DNA from 2 places in the Tepidibacter sp. Z1-5 genome. Region 1 is predicted to be linked to the other one. Evidence: a T-box and tRNA genes for the amino acid it is inferred to sense, from the RefSeq annotation. Region 1 holds a T-box; the other holds one or more tRNA genes.
What was found. A T-box is a leader RNA that pairs with one kind of tRNA and senses whether it is charged. The one in region 1 lies ahead of argS (arginine--tRNA ligase), so its partner is inferred to be a tRNA-Arg.
Positions count from the first base shown of each region.

Region 1 (10,354 bases):
AAAATTCGTCTAATGATACACATAGACTCATTTTGTTAAATAAAGTAAATATATCATTTACATTTGAAATTTGTTATCATCTAGTTTACAATAGAATTAAGACACAATTAAAAGAAGGTGGTACTTTTGTTAGTTCAAAGTCACAATGTTATAGCCAACCATATACATTATAATATAAAGAATCACTTAGATATAGATTTGAATCTTAAACTGCTATCATACGGAGCTATGAAACCAGATGTAGCCCCTAGACTTGCTATGAAAAAACATTATAAGAATCAAAGTTTTGATTTTGTTTTGAATGAAATATTAAAATTGATAGATAACGGACTTAGAGAAAACCCCATATCTATAAATAGATTTTCTACTAAACTAGGAGTTATCAGCCATTTTTTATCTGATTTTTTCTGTCTTCCTCATCACAATCGAGAGTATTATCATGACAAGCTATTTGAACATTTGAAATATGAAAAAGACCTACATAAGCATTTTGTAAACTTTGAAGGTCTTAACAAAGTCAAATCTCCATATATAGAAAGAATCGACAAAGATAATATAAAAAGTTTTATAGAAGAACTTCACCATTCTTATACTGAAAATGAAATGGGTTTTAAAAATGATGTTGCAAGTTCTATAAATATATCAAGTGCAGTTGGTATTATAATAGTTGAGAACTCATTAATAGAATCATTTAATAAAATTACAATTTAAATCAATAAGTCCTATGTTATTATACTTTCACTTTATTGTATAATAGTATAGGACTTTATATGGTTCTATATTCTTTCTTCTTAAATATCACTATTCATCATTATTTTTGCATTTTTTGAAGGTTTTTAAACTATTTTATAGAAAATTAAATAATAATAATACTTTTAGTTGTGAAAGGAGCTCATTATTATGGAATCATTCGATAAAATATCTATAGATCAAATTTCAAAGAGAGATCTACTTTTAATAGTCAAGTCTTTAGAATATACATTTGAAAACACTAAAATAGATGATTTTATTAATTTAAGAAATAGTATGGTTAAAGAACTTTGCTTTTTAGCTGAAACAAGCGAAGATGATTTTTTAAAGTTCTTAGAAAAATAAAAATTGATTCATACTTACATCGTTAGTATTCGAGTTGTCAAAAATATGTCTACGAAAATACCGCACTTGTAACGATATTTTGAATAAACATTTTACTATAAAACTTAGATTATGGTGTTTGAATATCCGTAAAAAAATTCGTTGTCTGAGCGTAGTGAGTTTAGAATTTTTAGGATATTCAATAAGCCATAATCTTTAGTTTTATTAAAATATTAACTAAATAGCGTTATTTCAATGTACTTCATTTTTCATTTAAGCACTAATTTAAATTAATTAACCTTCTTAAACTCAAATTCATATTCACCAGATTTTGAGTTTACTTTTATATGAAGCCTATCATCTTTAATATTCTTATCTATAACAGTTATATTGTTCAATATAGGATTGTACAGTGACTCCCCAATATTTAAATCTATCAATTCTCTTGGATGCGTATTTTGAGTATATTCTTTTTTATGTATCTCATATTTTCTAAGTCTTATTATATAATCAGCTAACGATTTTATAAAATTTAAATCTGATATATTCAGACTATCAAATTCAAAAGCCAAAATACCGAGTATAGAATTTTTAAGACTTAAAAGACTTTGATTATTTTCATCAATGTCCTTTACATATACTTGATATATAATCCTAAAAAATCCATCAATTATACTTTCTTCTCTTAATTCTTCTATTTTCTCATCTATACATTTGTCTATTTTTTGTATAAATTTTATTCTGCTTCTCTCAAATTTTATAATATCCTTTTTATCTATATCTTTATCAAGTGCAAACCCTATTACATGTTCTTTTATATTTTGAAGTAATTCTTTAAAATCTTTATTCTTATCCTTTATAAGAGTATGTATTAAAAAGTTATACGATATACTAACAATAATGTAATCATAGTTTTTCACATCTTCCTTATGTAATTTACAGTAATACGATACATTCTTTATAACTTCAGCTTGTGATCTTTCTAAATTTATATTTGAAAGTATTATAGGAAGTACATACGTTATATCATATATATAGTCATCATTTCGTTCCCCATAGTACTTATAAAATACAAGTTCTTCTCTAAACCTGTGATAATCTATATATACAGTTTTTGTAGTTTTATCATCTATCAAACACTTTGTAACTATTTTAATAAAATCGTTTAAATACTTCTTATTATTTACAAAAGAATATATATAAGAATTTTTTATTCTATTTTCCATATAAACCCTCCTAAATCTTAATCAAATCAAAGTTTTATTATATTAATATCTTTCCCAAATTCCAAAAAAAATAGCAGCTATTAAGCTGCTACATAGGGGGGGTAGTAGCATTGATTGTAATCAATCGCCACTATTCTATATTTTTTATATGTTTATTATATAATAATATAATTTTAGATGTAAAGCTTTATTTTTCGACAAATTACATTCTTTCAGGAGCTTCTACTCCAAGTAGTGATAGTGCGTTCTTTATAGTTTGCTTTGTAGCTAAAACAAGAGCAAGTCTTGCTTTTCTAACTTTTTCATCTTCTACTATTATCGCATTGTCATGGTAGAACTTATTAAATGCTTGTGCTAAGTCAACTACATATCTAGCTATTATATGAGGCTCGTTGTTTTTGATTACATCTTGTATAGCCTTCGGGAAGTTTCCGATTTCCTTTATTACATTAACACTGTCGTCATCTGATAATACAGAAAAATCAACATCAGCACTGACTTCCTCATTTGCCTTTCTAAGAACAGAACAAGCTCTAGTGTGAGTATATTGAACATAAGGTCCAGTTTCTCCATCAAAGTTTAAAGTTCTATCCCAAGAGAATGTGTAATCCTTTATTCTGTTATTTGATAATTCTTGGAATACTACAGCTCCTACTCCTATTTGCTTAGCTACAGTATCTATATTTTCAAGATTCGGATTCTTCTTTTTTATTATTTCTTTAGTTGTATCTATGGCTTTATTTAAAACATCCTCTAAGAAAACTACTCTTCCTTTTCTTGTAGACATAGTTCCTTCTTCAAGACTTACCATTCCAAATGGAACGTGAACACAATCTTTAGCCCAATCAAATCCCATAAGCTCTACAACCTTCATCCATTGGTTAAAGTGAAGTATTTGTTGAGATCCAACTACATATATATTCTTATAAAAATCATATGTTTCTTTTCTATAAGTTGCAGCTGCTATATCTCTAGTTAAGTAAAGAGTTGATCCATCGCTCTTAGTTATAAGTGCTGGAGGCATGTTATAATCTTCAAGATCTACTATATTAGCTCCTTTAGATTCTTTTAATAATCCTTTTTCATTCATTATATCTATCATTCTAGGCATTTTATCAGAATAGAAACTCTCACCTGCATATGAGTCGAACTCTATTCCTAACAGATCATAAACTCTGTTGAATTCTTCCAAACTCACTTTTCTAAACCACTTCCATAATTTAACCGCTTCTTCTTCCCCATCTTCAAGTTTTTTAAACCACATTCTAGCTTCGTCATCCATTGCCGGATCTTTCTCAGCTTCATCGTGGAATTGAACATATAATTTAAGTAAAGTCTTAATAGGAGCTTGTTTTACTTCTTCCTCATCTCCCCATTTTTTAAATGCAACGATAAGCTTACCAAATTGTGTTCCATAGTCCCCTAAGTGATTTATTCTTATAGTATCAAATCCTAATGTCTTATACGCCTTGTAAAGAGCATTACCTATTACAGTTGTTCTAATATGACCTATATGAAAAGGCTTAGCTATATTAGGAGATGAGAACTCAACTATAACCTTTTTACCTTTTCCTATGTCAGACTTACCATAATCCTCTTTTTTCTCTAAAACTTCTGTAACTACTGACTTAGCTAAAGAAGATTTGTCTATAAAGAAGTTTATATAAGCCCCTGCTGTCTCTACTCTTTGTATTAAATTAGTTTTTTCCATCTTTTCACAAAGCTCATTTGCTATCATATTAGGAGCTTTTCTAAAAACTTTAGCTAGTTTAAAACATGGAAAAGCATAATCCCCCATATCTTTATTTGGCGGTATTTCTATTAAAGAAATAATTTCTTCTAAGCTTAAATCTGAAACTTGTGCCGATATGATATCAGCTACCTCTAATTTAAAATCCTTCATTCTACATTCCTCCTATATATAATTCACATCATGCTATAATTTTGAATATTCATACAATACAAAAAACTCCCATCTCTTTAAAAAAAAGAGACGAGAGTTATATCCCGTGTTACCACTCTTATTGATATATACTATATATATCCACTCATATGTTTTTAACGTAAACAACCCGTATTTCCCTACTTTATTTCAGAAAACATTCTCAAGGATGCGTTTCAATAAGATTATGTTGCTAGACTTTCACCAACCACTAGCTCGCTAAAACAATCATCATATCTACTTTTCCTATCATAGAATTTGTAATTTCAGTTTTATAATGTATGATAACAGAACTTTTTAATAAAGTCAAGTACTTTTATTTATTTAAATTCACTATTTTTGTTTCATTTATCGATTTTATGTCATTACATCCTGTAAGTATCATAGCTTGTTTCAATTCATTTTTGAAATTGTTTATAACTAATTCTACTCCTTCTTGTCTTCCTCCATACGACCCCCATATTATAGGTCTAGCTGCTAAAACCGCATCTGCTCCAAGAGCTATATATTTTAATATATCTACACCTTGTCTTACAGACCCATCTGCAAGTATAGTTATTTTACCCTTTACTTTTTTAGATATTTCAGGCAGAACCTCTGCAACTCCTAAAGTATGATCTAATATTCTTCCGCCATGATTAGAAACAACTATAGCAGCAGCTCCTACTTCAACAGCTAACTCAGCTTCGTCAGCAGTCATTATACCTTTTAATATAAAAGGAAGTTTAGTTGATGATACCAGTTCTTTTAATTCTTCTACTGTTTTAGGTCCCACTGGTTGTCCATGAAGTGCCATAGTTATCAGTCCTGCACCGTCTATATCTACTCCTACTGCTAAAGCACCTACCTCTTCCGCTTTTCTTATATTTTCTATTATTTTCTCATTATCTCTAGGTTTTATTATAGGTATTCCAAATCCATCAACTTTTTTTATAGAATTTAAACCATCTATGAAAAATTGAGGATTACCACTATCTCCAGTCATAGCAAAAGTTCCTGCATTTATACTTCCAATAACTACATCGTCACTATACTGATCCTCAGTTAAAAATCCACCCATATTAATAGAACTTCCTGTAACAGGAGCTGCTAATAAAGGTATATCTATTTTTCTACCAAATATTTCAGTACTCATATTTGGATTTTTTGCATCATGTATTGTTCTTAAGTTTATTTTAACATTGTTTAAAGTCTCATAGTTTCTCTTAAATGCACTTCCAGTCTTAGTTCCTCCCATTCCAGGAACCTTTCCTGAACATGAGTTTCCATCACATTCTCTACAAAGACCGCAATAGCCTTTCATTCTCTCTCTTGCTAGTTTTTTTACTTCATTTAAGTCCATTTTACTCTCCCCCTTCAAAGTATGTTTCTGATTTTAAATCTACACCGCTCTTTATTAAAAGAGCAGCGGTTATTCCATATCCATCTATAATCTTCGATTTAAAACTTCCATCATATACTTGATTAATTCCACAAGAAGGGCTTTTTTCCTTTAATATAGCATTTTTTACACCTAAAGTTCTACATATTTTTAAAGTCTCATATGCCCCCTTTAAAAATTCCTCAGTTACATCTTGATTTTCTTTGTTAATAACTTTAGCTTTTCCATCTATTACATCATCAGCATTTCCTCCAACTATCTCAGCTGGAATCCTAGGGGTACAAAGCCCCCCTAGTTGTTCAGGACATACAGGAATCACAGTTTTATCTTTTAAATAGTCCATAAGCCCATCATTTTTATTATTTCCACCATTGTACTTACAATCAACACCAATTAAGCAAGCAGAAACCAAAATCATACTACCATCTCCTATTTAAATTCAACTATAGTAACTCCCGCTCCACCTTCACCATATACTCCATCTCTATAGCTCTTTATGTGTCTATGTTTTTTTAACATTTCCTTCATTCCAGCTTTTAATACTCCCGTTCCTATTCCGTGTATTATAGTAGCCTTTGGTATCCCCGCTAGATAAGCATCATCTAAATATTTATCAACCTCTTCCATGGCTTCCTCAAGATTCATACCTCTTAAGTCAATTTCTTGTTTTATATTAAAGCTCTTTTTCTTAAGTATTTTACCTGCACCCGATTTTAGAACATCCTTCTTATTAACCTTTATTTGCTCTAAAGATGCAAAAGGTAAGTTCATCTTCATAATACCTATTTGAACTAAAGCTTCTTTTTTGTCATTATCAACAGATAATACACTTCCTTGTTGATTAAGTGTCACTACCTTTACATCATCTCCAGCCTTTAAGTTCTTAATAGCTTTTTTAGCAACCTTAGGTACTATCATATCCTTAACATTAGAGTGAAGATGTTTCATAGATTCATTCATTTCTCTTCGTAAGTTCTCTATCTCTCTGTTTTTATCTTTATTAACGCCTTGTTTTTGAAGATCTCTGATTTCTTTAATTATCATATCAGCTTCTTCTTTAGAATCCCTCATAATCTTTAAAGCTTCTCTCTTCGCTTCATTAATTATCTTATCTCTTTGAACAGTTAATCTCTCAGTCTTTACAAGAAGCTCTTCTTTTAGCTTCCTAACTTCTTCTTTAAGTCTATTTGCTTCTTCTTTTTCTTTTAGTGTATCTATTCTATTTTGTTCTATATTTTGAAGTAGGTCTTCAAATTCTATATTTTCACTGTCTATAAAGTTCTTAGCCTTTTGTATTATATAATCCCCAAGTCCAAGCCTTCTAGATATTTCAAATGCATTTGATTTACCAGGTACTCCAATTAGTAGTTTATACGTAGGACTTAAAGTTTTAATATTAAATTCTACTGCAGCATTCTCAACACCTTTTTTAGTAAGTGCATAATGCTTAAGTTCACTATAGTGAGTTGTAGCTATTGTAATAGCTTTAAGATCGTATAAATCATTTAGTATTGCCATGGCAAGCGCAGCTCCCTCAACAGGGTCAGTACCAGCTCCAAGTTCATCAAACAATACAAGGGAATTAGTAGTTACATCCCTTAATATATCAACAATATTAGTCATATGAGACGAAAATGTTGATAAGCTCTGCTCAATACTTTGCTCATCTCCTATATCTGCAAATATGTTATCAAATATACACATATGACTTCCATAATCTGCTGGTATGTGAAGACCACTTTGAGTCATCAAAGCGAATAAACCGACAGTTTTAAGAGTTACCGTCTTACCTCCAGTATTAGGTCCTGTTACAACTAATGTACTAAATTCTTTTCCAATCCATATATTGCTAGGTACAACATCCTTTGGATCAAGAAGAGGATGTCTACCATTTTTTATATTAAGGTTCTTTTCATCAATTATTTTAGGCTCTATAGCCTTCATTGAAAAAGATAATTTCCCCTTAGCGAATATAAAGTCTACCTTTCCAAGTATCTTTCCATTAGATATGACTTCATCTGCCACTTCTCCAATTAAACTTGAAAGTTCACTAAGTATTCTCTCCATCTCTTCTCTTTCTTTAAGTTTAAGCTCTCTTAATTCATTATTCATATTTACTATAGACATAGGCTCTATAAACAAAGTAGCTCCAGATGAAGATTGATCATGTATAATCCCAGCAACAATTGATCTATACTCCTGCTTTACAGGTACTACGAATCGATCTCCTCTTACAGTAATTATTGCATCCTGTAAATACTTTTGATAAGAAGTTGAAGATATTATAGAGTTAAGCTTCGATCTTATAGATTGATTCTTTTGAACAATACCACGTCTTAAGCTTTTAAGAGTGTGACTTGCATTATCAGACATCTCTATTTCACTTATTATAGAATTTAATATTTTGTCCTCTATATCCTTAAAAGTATGAAGACTATCAGTTAAAGCCTGTATTATAGGGTAAGACTCATCCTCCGACTTGCCTATGCTGTTTTTTAAAATCCTAGCACCTCTTAAAGTATCTCCAACCATTAAAAGTTGTCCCATATCAAGAGATGAACCTATCTTTGTTTTTTTAGCAAGCATCTCTACATCATGTATTCCACCAAGAGGAACAGACCCTCTTTTAATTATTATTGACTGTGCCTCACTAGTTTCCTTTTGCATTTGAATAACTTCCTCAAGATTAGTAGATGGAACTAATTCATCTACATATCTTTTTCCAAGAGAAGAAGATACCCTTTCTTTTAACATATCTATTATTTTAAAATATTCTAAAACTCTTAACGATTTCTGATTCATACTTCCTCCTTAAATTTAACTAAATATCATTTTTTCCTATATATATATCTAAAGCCTTTATACCTCTTCTTGCAAGCTTTATAAATAGTAATAGACAATAAACACTAAGCCCGAAAAATCCCAACATAAATATCATATATATAATCATAAAGAACACTCCCATAGAACTTTGAATATCCATCATATATTATCCCCCCTTAAATTCAATCCTAACTTATATTTTATCAATAAAACCTATTATATGTAAGGTTAAAAATTTTTTTTTGAAATCACTGTATTTTTAACATATTTCTCTAATAATAAATCTATTTTTTAGATTAGTATTTAACGAATACCATTTTTTATATGTTATAATAAAATTAATTTATATGTACATATAAATTAATTTATATACTTTAATATACGTTTTTATTTATTTTTTACATACATTAAGATTATTGTCAAATATTAAAAAAATTTCGATTGGGAGTTGATTTTATGAGCAATGTTTTAAAGAACCTAAAGCCCGAAGCAGTTTTTAGATATTTCGCAGAAATGTCTGAAATCCCTAGAGGTTCAGGAAATGAAAAAGCTATAAGTGACTACTTAGTGAATTTTGCTAAAAAGCATGATTTAGAAGTAATTCAAGATGAGGCTTTAAATGTTATAATCAAAAAACCTGCCACTAAAGGATATGAAAATGCTCCTTGTGTAATCCTTCAAGGACATATGGATATGGTATGCGAGAAAAACAAAGGAACTGATCATGACTTTGAAAAAGATGCCCTAAAGTTAAAAATAGTTGATAATTATATATATGCAGATAACACTACTCTTGGAGCTGACAATGGAATAGCTGTAGCTTATGCTTTAGCTATACTTGAGGCAAACGATTTAGAACATCCTGCACTTGAAGTGTTAATAACTTCAGAAGAAGAAACGGGAATGGGAGGAGCTATAAACCTAGATCCATCTCACTTAAAAGGAGAATACCTTTTAAATCTTGATTCTGAAGAAGAAGGATACCTTCTAGTTAGTTGTGCTGGTGGAGTTAGAACAAGACAAGTTCTTCCTATTGTTTGGGAAGATGCAGATACTAATTTAACTGCGTACAAAATCGATATAACAGGATTAAAAGGCGGCCATTCTGGAATGGACGTAATAAAACAAAGAGGAAACTCTAATAAAATAATGGGAAGAATTCTTTCTAAGTTAAATGATGAGATGAACTACTCTATAGCTAACGTTCACGGAGGAGCAAAAATGAATGCAATACCTCGTGAATGCGAAGCTATAATACTTACAGATTCTAAAAACGAGAAAATACTTTGTGAAACAATAGAAAACTTAAATAATATATTCAAAAGCGAACTTGCAACTTCAGATCCTGGTATATCTATTGAAGTTAAAAAACACGAAGATAAAGTAGCAAAAGTATTCTCAAAAGAAACTATGATCAAACTAATATCTTCTTTAGTTTTAATTCCAAACGGAATCAAAACTATGAGTATGGATATTGAAAATCTTGTAGAAAGTTCTACAAATCTTGGTGTAGTTATAACTCACGATAATGAGATTACATTTGAAAGTGCTGTTAGAAGTTCTGTTAAGAGCTTAAAGTACAATATACTTAACGAAATGAAATGTATTGCTAATTTACTTAATTGTGAATTTTTAGCTGACTCTGATTATCCAGAATGGTCTTACAAGGCCGATTCTAAACTTAGAGAAATCTGCCAAAATGTTCATAAGAACAAGTACAATAAAGAAGCTAAAGTTATAGCTATTCATGCTGGTCTTGAGTGTGGTCTTTTACTTGAGAAAATGCCTCATGTTGATGCTATATCTCTAGGTCCTGATATGTTTGATGTTCACACTCCAGAAGAACATTTAGACATAGCTTCAACTCAAAGAACTTACGAATACTTATTAGATATATTAAAGAATATA
Region 1 is NZ_JBBMMD010000035.1:35,014-45,367, forward strand. It holds gene WJW32_RS07500 (zinc dependent phospholipase C family protein) at 127-711, shown strand; gene WJW32_RS07505 (hypothetical protein) at 901-1,095, shown strand; gene WJW32_RS07510 (hypothetical protein) at 1,365-2,300, opposite strand; gene argS (arginine--tRNA ligase) at 2,503-4,203, opposite strand; T-box leader at 4,287-4,504, opposite strand; gene WJW32_RS07520 (alpha-hydroxy-acid oxidizing protein) at 4,559-5,584, opposite strand; gene WJW32_RS07525 (DUF523 domain-containing protein) at 5,586-6,041, opposite strand; gene WJW32_RS07530 (endonuclease MutS2) at 6,053-8,425, opposite strand; gene WJW32_RS07535 (hypothetical protein) at 8,445-8,609, opposite strand; gene WJW32_RS07540 (aminoacyl-histidine dipeptidase) at 8,903-10,354, shown strand, end outside.

Region 2 (7,845 bases), on a different contig from region 1:
ATCACTTTGCTTTAAAGTTCTAATGTTATTTAAAATAATGTCATTATATACTCCAGTCTTTTGTCTATGCATATCTCTGTTTATATGCTTTACATCTATAAATGCAAAATCTATATAATCCATTACATTTAAAAATGTTTCATTATCTTTGTATGCAGTAGTTTCAATTGCAGTGTGAATATAATTTTTCTTACATTCTTTCAACAATTCTATCAAAAATTCACTTTGTAAAAGTGGCTCTCCTCCACTAAAGGTAACTCCACCATCATAACTCCACGAATGAGAATCTCTACTAAGTATTTTCATTACTTCATTAACACTGTATTCTTTACCACATAGTTTAAATGCATCATAGTAACACTTCAAGCTACATTCAAATGTATCACAATCTTTGCATATATTCCAATTTAACGTAGGCATATCATTAAATGTAAGACTGCCATGAGGACATGCATTTTCACAAATAGTACATCCCTTTTTATATTTACAACTACTTTCACTAAACATTATATGTGGCTTTAAAATCCAGCTTTCAGGATTTGCGCACCATTCGCATCTTAAAGGACATCCATTCATAAAAACCGTAGTCCTACATCCAGGTCCATCATGTACTGAAAAACTCTGTATATCAAATACTATTCCCTTATCCATTTTAATTCCCTCACTTTCACTTTAGGCATCTTCAAAAAAAAATAACAAGTCAGTATACTACTATTTGACTTGTTATTTTTTTAATGTCTTAATCCTTGTCTATAGATAATGGAAGAAGCATTGCCACTATGGCAGATATTGCAAATGATGCCATGGCAAACTTTAATGAATTATAATAACTTCCAGATACGTCATATAAATAAGCGCCCATAAAGCTTCCAAGTGCAGGTCCTATACCCATAACTATAAGAGTTGATAGTCCCCATATTTTACCAAAAGTCTTATTTCCATAAACAGATGCTGCATATCCTGCAACTCCACCAGGTTCAATCGCCCAATATACAGCAAATATTATACACGATACTATACTAAGAGTTACTGCACCTTTTCCTGTCATCAAAGCAATACATGCTATAACTCCCATTAGAGGGGCGAATATTAACATATATTTTCTACCTTTTGTTTCATGGTTTAGCTTTGTTACCATCTTATCTGCTACAATTCCCATTAAAGGCATTGTAAGTATTCCAGCTATTCCTATTGCAACATAAAGGTTAGTAGCTGTAGATAAAGATAAATTACAATCTGCCATCCAATACTTTACAATCTGAGTCCAAACTAAAAACTCAGCAACCATACTAGTCAAAAATGCTATTATAGAACCCCATATAGGGAATGTAGAGAAAGCTTGTTTTATACTCCATTCTCTATCATTTACATTATTTTTCTTAACTTTTAATGTATCCATGCCAAAAGGCTGAAGTCCATAGTACTGAGGATTTTTCTTTGCAACACAAGTAGCTATTATTAAAGCTATTAATACTACAAGAGATAATATTCTCATAGCAAATCTCCAGTCCATAGTTGCAAGAACCTGTTTAGCTCCAAGACTTAGTACAACCTGTGCAACAGGAGCACCCATAAAAGCTATACCCCACATAGTTGCATATGCCTTACCTACATACCATTTTCTAACTGATACCGTTGACGATACCCAAAGCATACCTGTTCCTATTCCTGCGAATACAGCATATGGAATCAAATATGACATATATGTTTTAGCAAAGCTTGTTACCAAAAATCCTAAGGAACCACTTAGAGCACCTAAAAAATAAGCAGGTTTAGTTCCCCATTTATCTATTATCATTCCACTAAAGAATGCAGTTATCGCATAAACGCTCATCATAAGTGAATAACCTAAAGTTAATTCAGATGCACTCCAGCCAAGATCTTTTGCCATAGGCCCTTGAAGTACAGAAAAAGTAGCTCTATAACCAAACAAACAAAATACTGCAAGCCAAGATGCAAGAACTACCATGTACCCTAGGTGTTTTGCTTCCTTTTCACTTACTCTGCTCTCTAGCATTCAATATCAATCCTTCCAATTTAGGCATATGAAAATAATTATTTAACTTGTTATTTATTTTCATATGCCCTATTTGCTATATTATTTTTTTAACTCATGTGAATTACATGTTACAGCATTTAAATCTCCATATGTCCAATTGTCTTTATCAAGACCTGTGCACATTCCCAGTTCATCTTTATCAGAGTTTTTAAAGTGAGAACAATTTCTACATTTAGGACATAGTTCAAATGCTTCACATACATCAGAATCTATATTAATCATATTTCCTGTAATTCTGCAAATTCCCTTTGCAGCATCCATAGGTGAAAAATTCAAACAATCATTGTGTTTTAACATAATCTCTACACTCCTTCATATTCTGTTCTTGAAATAACTTCATCTTGAATAGGCTTACCTATTTCACACCAGTATTGTGTAAATCCTGCAACTCTTACCATAAGATCTCTGTAATTATCAGGATTTTCTTGTGCATCTCTTAATACTTTAGAGTCGACTATATTGTATTGTATATGAAATCCTCCTTTTCTCATATATGAACGTGTTAGATCTAATAAATGCTTAGTTCCCTGCTCTCCTCTTAATGCACTTGGATGTATCTTCATATTCATCTGAGAGTTTTGAGAATTTGAATGATCCCAAACTGTAGCTGATTCAAATAAAGCATAAGGTCCATTTTTATCAGTTCCAGGATAAGCAGACATTGAACCATCTGAATATGTTGTTCCTGCAAGTCTTCCATCTGCTGTAGCAAGAGTTGCAGCACCTTGTGCTCCATGAGTTGAAACTGATATTTGACAAGCATACATAGGTTTTGCATAAAGTGATATTGCAGTCTTTGACATTTCACAGAACCAATCTTCATATCCCTTGAGTATACTATCTGCATAAGGGTTGTCATTACCATACTTAGGAGCCATTAAGCATTCTCCGTATATATCATCATATTTTCCACTAGTATCTACTTTTTCTTGATCCATCATTGAGAAATTTCTTGTTTCAAGAGCATTTCTAAATCCAAAGTTATTCGTCATAGCATCTGTTAACTGTTCAAGCGTAAACTTCTTATCATCATATACTATCTTTTTGATTCCAGCTAATGAGTTTACCATAGTTACAGTTCCACAACTCTCAACATTAAATGTAGCATTGTATCTATATCCCATATTACCTATATGCTGTCCTTTAGCTAGACAATCTGGTTTTAAGAAAGAGTTCACAACAGACATATTTTGCTTACGCCATATATCATGTTGAACATTGTTAGTTTTAGCTAAAACATCAACTGCTTTTTCATAATACATCTTAAATGTATCAACTAATTCTTCATAAGTTTCAAGTTTTCTATTATGAGGCTCAAATACTTTGATTCCTGTTCTTTTATCTATTCCATTAGTAAGTACTAATTCCAACACCTTAGGATTTGCTATAAAGTGAACTCCAACACTTGTAGGTTGACCTGCTCCTCCAGGTATTTTATATTTCTTACCGTTTAAATCTAGTTCTTTCCAACATCCTGGCGATGTTTCAAGACATCCTCCTATTGCAAAAGATCTAGCTTCTTCAATAGTCATTCCCTCAGATGAATATTGATTCATCATGAATTCTATTCCACCTCTATTGTTCATCCATGCTGGATATCCTGCACCAGTTTTATCACATTCTACACATTTTAATAAGAACTTCTCTGGAAGTTTCTCATCATAAAGAACTGATAAAGTAGGCTGAGGTGTTGAGCATGTTATACCAGCTTCAACTATTAACATTTCTAAATCGTTAGTAGCAGACTGTCCATCAGGAGTAAGTCCACCTAAACTTAAGTTGTTAAATGTGTTTCCTGATAAAACTCCTCCAACAACTCCTGTTGATGCAAAGCAGTCTATACATGTAATTTTTATTCTATATAATTCTAAAAGTTCTAATACTTCTTCCTTAGTTATTTTTCCTGATTCAATATCTTGTTCATACCAAGGATATAGTACTTGACCTAATCTTCCTATTGATAATCCAGATATAGCATCTTCATTTAAAACTGAAATATGTAGAGTATATGATAATTGAAGTGCTTCTCTGAATGTAGCTGGCTTTTTATGAGCTATGTTTTCTAAGCAATCAGCTATCTCTTTATATTCTTTTTTATCTACTTCATTCTTAGCTATTTTTTCAAGTCTTCTTGCATGTTTTGAATAATTTAATATCCAATTTTGAATACCCTCTATAGCATGGATTACAGCATCATAGAAATAAAGTCTGTCCATTCCTACTACTCCATCTCCATCAGCATTTCCAGCAACCTCATCCTTACATTCCTTAGCCATTTCTATAAGTTTGTCAAATCCATATTGAAGAGGATAATAGTAGTTTATTACTTCTCTTCCTTGAGGTAGAGTAAATCCTGAATCAAACATACAAACCAAACTTCTCATTATATTTTCTTTAACTGTATAGTCTGGAACCATCTTTTCGTATTTATGTCCTAAATCTTCAACTGATCTTCCTACCCACTCATTCGCAACTTTTAAGAGAACAGGAATTTCTTCTTTTCTCATTCCAAACTTACCAGCAATAGAAACTACATTTCCAAAGCTCTTTGTAACATTTCCTCCACCATGTCCGAATTCACTTAACTCGCCAGCACTTGCACTACCTGTTTCAAGAGCTGCTTTGTATAGTTCACTTTCTTTTGCTACGAAGAAGCTTTCGGAAAGCCATGGCATAGGAAAAGATCCCCTATAGTTATAAGTCTTTTGCATAACAAGCTTTTCACCAGGAATAATATTTGGTGTAAGTCTTGAAAAAGCCTCTTTTAAAGCAAGAGCTCTTCTAACTACTGTAATCTCACCTTCAAGTTCATTAAACTTACGGTTGTACCAATAAGGAAACTCCATATTAGCAGTTGATAATGTATTATAAAATATATCTCTTAACCTCTTAGCTCTTGGAGTTGGTTCTTTTTGCACTTCTCTATCGACCATCTCATCTGGAGCACTTCCTCCATACTGATAATTAATTGACAACCCCTTAGATGCCAAAATATCAGCAAGTTTCATTTTTTTACTATCATCCATCTAACTTACCCCCTTGTAAACTGACTTGCTCTATATATGTATATGATTCTACTTTTTGATTAATTCATTAACTGTTTTAAGTAAAAAAAAATCTTCCTTGGATTATCCAAGAAAGATTCAAACTACATGTCTTTATATTTTTTATAAATTAATTGATTTATATATATAAGAATTACAAAAGATAAAAATACCCATATACCTTTACTATATAAATCAAAAGTATTAACTGCAAATCCATATATTAATGCAAATATTCCAGAGTTTAAATAACTGTAGAACTGATAAGTAAAATACCCTTCCTCACTCTTAAATTTCTTACTTCCAAATATAATTTCACCATTATCATTTTTCTTCAAAACTTCTAAAAGCTTCTTTTGTCTTCTTTCAGACTTTTTAACAGAAAAAGCATAAGCAATACTTATGACTCCAACCAACGCAAATATAAATCCACTCATCATAATATCAACTCCCGTAGCTTTAATATATCTTATTCTACTATTAATATATCTAAAAGTATATATTATTAAGTTAAGTAATAAAACTCACACTCACAAAATTCTACGCTACAACTTGACTGTTCATAATATAACTTTAACTCTTTAACAATGTCTAAAGCAATTTCTGTCCATTTATTAGAATCAAAAATACAGAATTACATATTCCACTTACCTCATAGGTAACTTCTCCACCTAATGGACAACCCCAATTTTCATGGTATATAGTCTTTAATATATTTTATTTTGCCAATAGTGAATATAAATTAAACATTAATTTAGTATTAACTATCTCTCAATCCTTTTTTACAATTAAATATATACCTATAGCTAAACATATCCAAAAAAACACATAAGAATTAATAGGCATATATTTATATGCATAAGCATCACTCCAATATTTACCCGTGGTTTGATCTACATATCTTGCTAGATTTCCTAAAGATCTTTGTAAACTTATAGTCAAAATACTCATTGCAATAATAAATAATCCAATTATTTTTTGAATTTTCATTATACAATCCCCCTATTTAATTTATTTGAGCACTCAATAATAACTATATTTTAGAATATTTTGGAATATTATTTAAATTTTAAAACCATATCTATTTTCTCTTAATTTAACTAACTACCCTGTAAGTATATCGATATCATTAGTATATTTTAAATATGACAAATTCCCAATCAATTACATATAAATTCCAAATGTGTTACTATATATCTTATAAATAAATATAATAAAGCCTTGCAAATTATCTTTGCAAGACTTCATCATTCCTTAAATGGTGTTCCCGGCGGGAATCGAACCCACGACCTACTGCTTAGGAGGCAGTTGCTCTATCCTACTGAGCTACAGAAACATATTATTCTATACCTTCCATTATTTTTACTTAATGTCACTTCTTATCTTACCATAAAATGAATCGCATCTAAACAACAAAAAAAAAGAATTATCTAATTGGTATACCTACACTCTTGATCCCATTCTTGTTTTAGCTTATAAAATATATTTCTTTTTAACTCTAGTATAGCCATAGTCTACAGATTTGTTGCTTTAGGCTATAGTCTAAATAAATGTAGAGGTATTTCATATATTTCTATTTTAAACATGTAAAATTTTTCTAATCGCAGTTGAAATATATATTTATCTGACTTGAAAATAATTAAGTTAAAATAATAAATTTTCAAAAAGAGCTAAAGTACATAAATTCTTTTTAAAAAATAATCATCTTACTATTTACACCGTAACCATTTTAGTAGTTCTCCAAAAAAACAATTTTTTCATAAAAACTATTGACATGTCGGAATTTGAATGTTATTATACATTAAGGTAATTTTCTGAAGAATATGAATTTTCTAAAAACAAATTCAAAATTCAAAATCATTCACAATTTAAATTAGATATTAAGATAATTTATGTTAACCAGAGGGCTTTCATAGTATAAATCTTTTTTGTATACTTAAAGCTTATATAAGTGAAGGTTAGTAAACAAATTATAAAAGGAGGAAATTTGATCATGACTATACTCATACTAAAAAGATTCTTAGAGCAATCATTTATTATTAGAATTATACTTAATAACGTCATTATTAACGGCATTATTGATGTCATTATTAATATCATTGTTAAAGCTATCTTATTCTTCAATAAAAATTTAATATATCTTTTTAATATGAGCTCAGTTCTTGTGAAGAAGGATAAATTGTTGTACGGCGTATATCTATGATATTATATGTCTGCAATTATTTCTTCATATATATTTATGCGATGTTAGTTTCTATTTTTTAAGCATAATAAAGAAAGCTCGTAAAGAGCTTTCTTTTTTTATATAAGAAAAATAATATTTTTATAAAAATAAAGGAGGTAAAAACATGTATAACAAACAAGTAAAATTTAATGATGAAAAAAAAGCAGGGGTTACAAAATTTGAAAAGGTTAATAATAACATTAAGACTTGCAACAGTAATTTTCAGAAACAATCAAACAAAAAATATGCAGATTCAAATTTATTCTATCCAGTTAATTTCATGGGTGTAGGACGTATGTGTGAAGATTGGAGTACTACCTAAGTATAATAAAAATAGCAACTTAGTCCTCATTAGAGGTATAAATTATAATATAGAGATACCCGAAAAAGAGCACGAAAGTTTCCCCACTTAGAAGCTCTTTTTTTATATACTTATTTTGAGGTGAAGATAATGCAAATAAGTATAAATTATAATTTTATAAACACATTAGAAGATTTAAGGCTGCTATCAAAATCAT
Region 2 is NZ_JBBMMD010000082.1:47,719-55,563, reverse strand. It holds gene hpdA (4-hydroxyphenylacetate decarboxylase activase) at 1-651, opposite strand, end outside; gene WJW32_RS14430 (MFS transporter) at 740-2,017, opposite strand; gene hpdC (4-hydroxyphenylacetate decarboxylase small subunit) at 2,099-2,356, opposite strand; gene hpdB (4-hydroxyphenylacetate decarboxylase large subunit) at 2,362-5,085, opposite strand; gene WJW32_RS14415 (hypothetical protein) at 5,208-5,543, opposite strand; gene WJW32_RS14410 (hypothetical protein) at 5,875-6,093, opposite strand; tRNA gene WJW32_RS14405 (tRNA-Arg) at 6,363-6,439, opposite strand; gene WJW32_RS14400 (hypothetical protein) at 7,452-7,649, shown strand; gene WJW32_RS14395 (hypothetical protein) at 7,779-7,845, shown strand, end outside.
Region 2: it has a tRNA-Arg gene. The T-box ahead of argS (arginine--tRNA ligase) is inferred to sense a tRNA for this amino acid. The anticodon was not compared.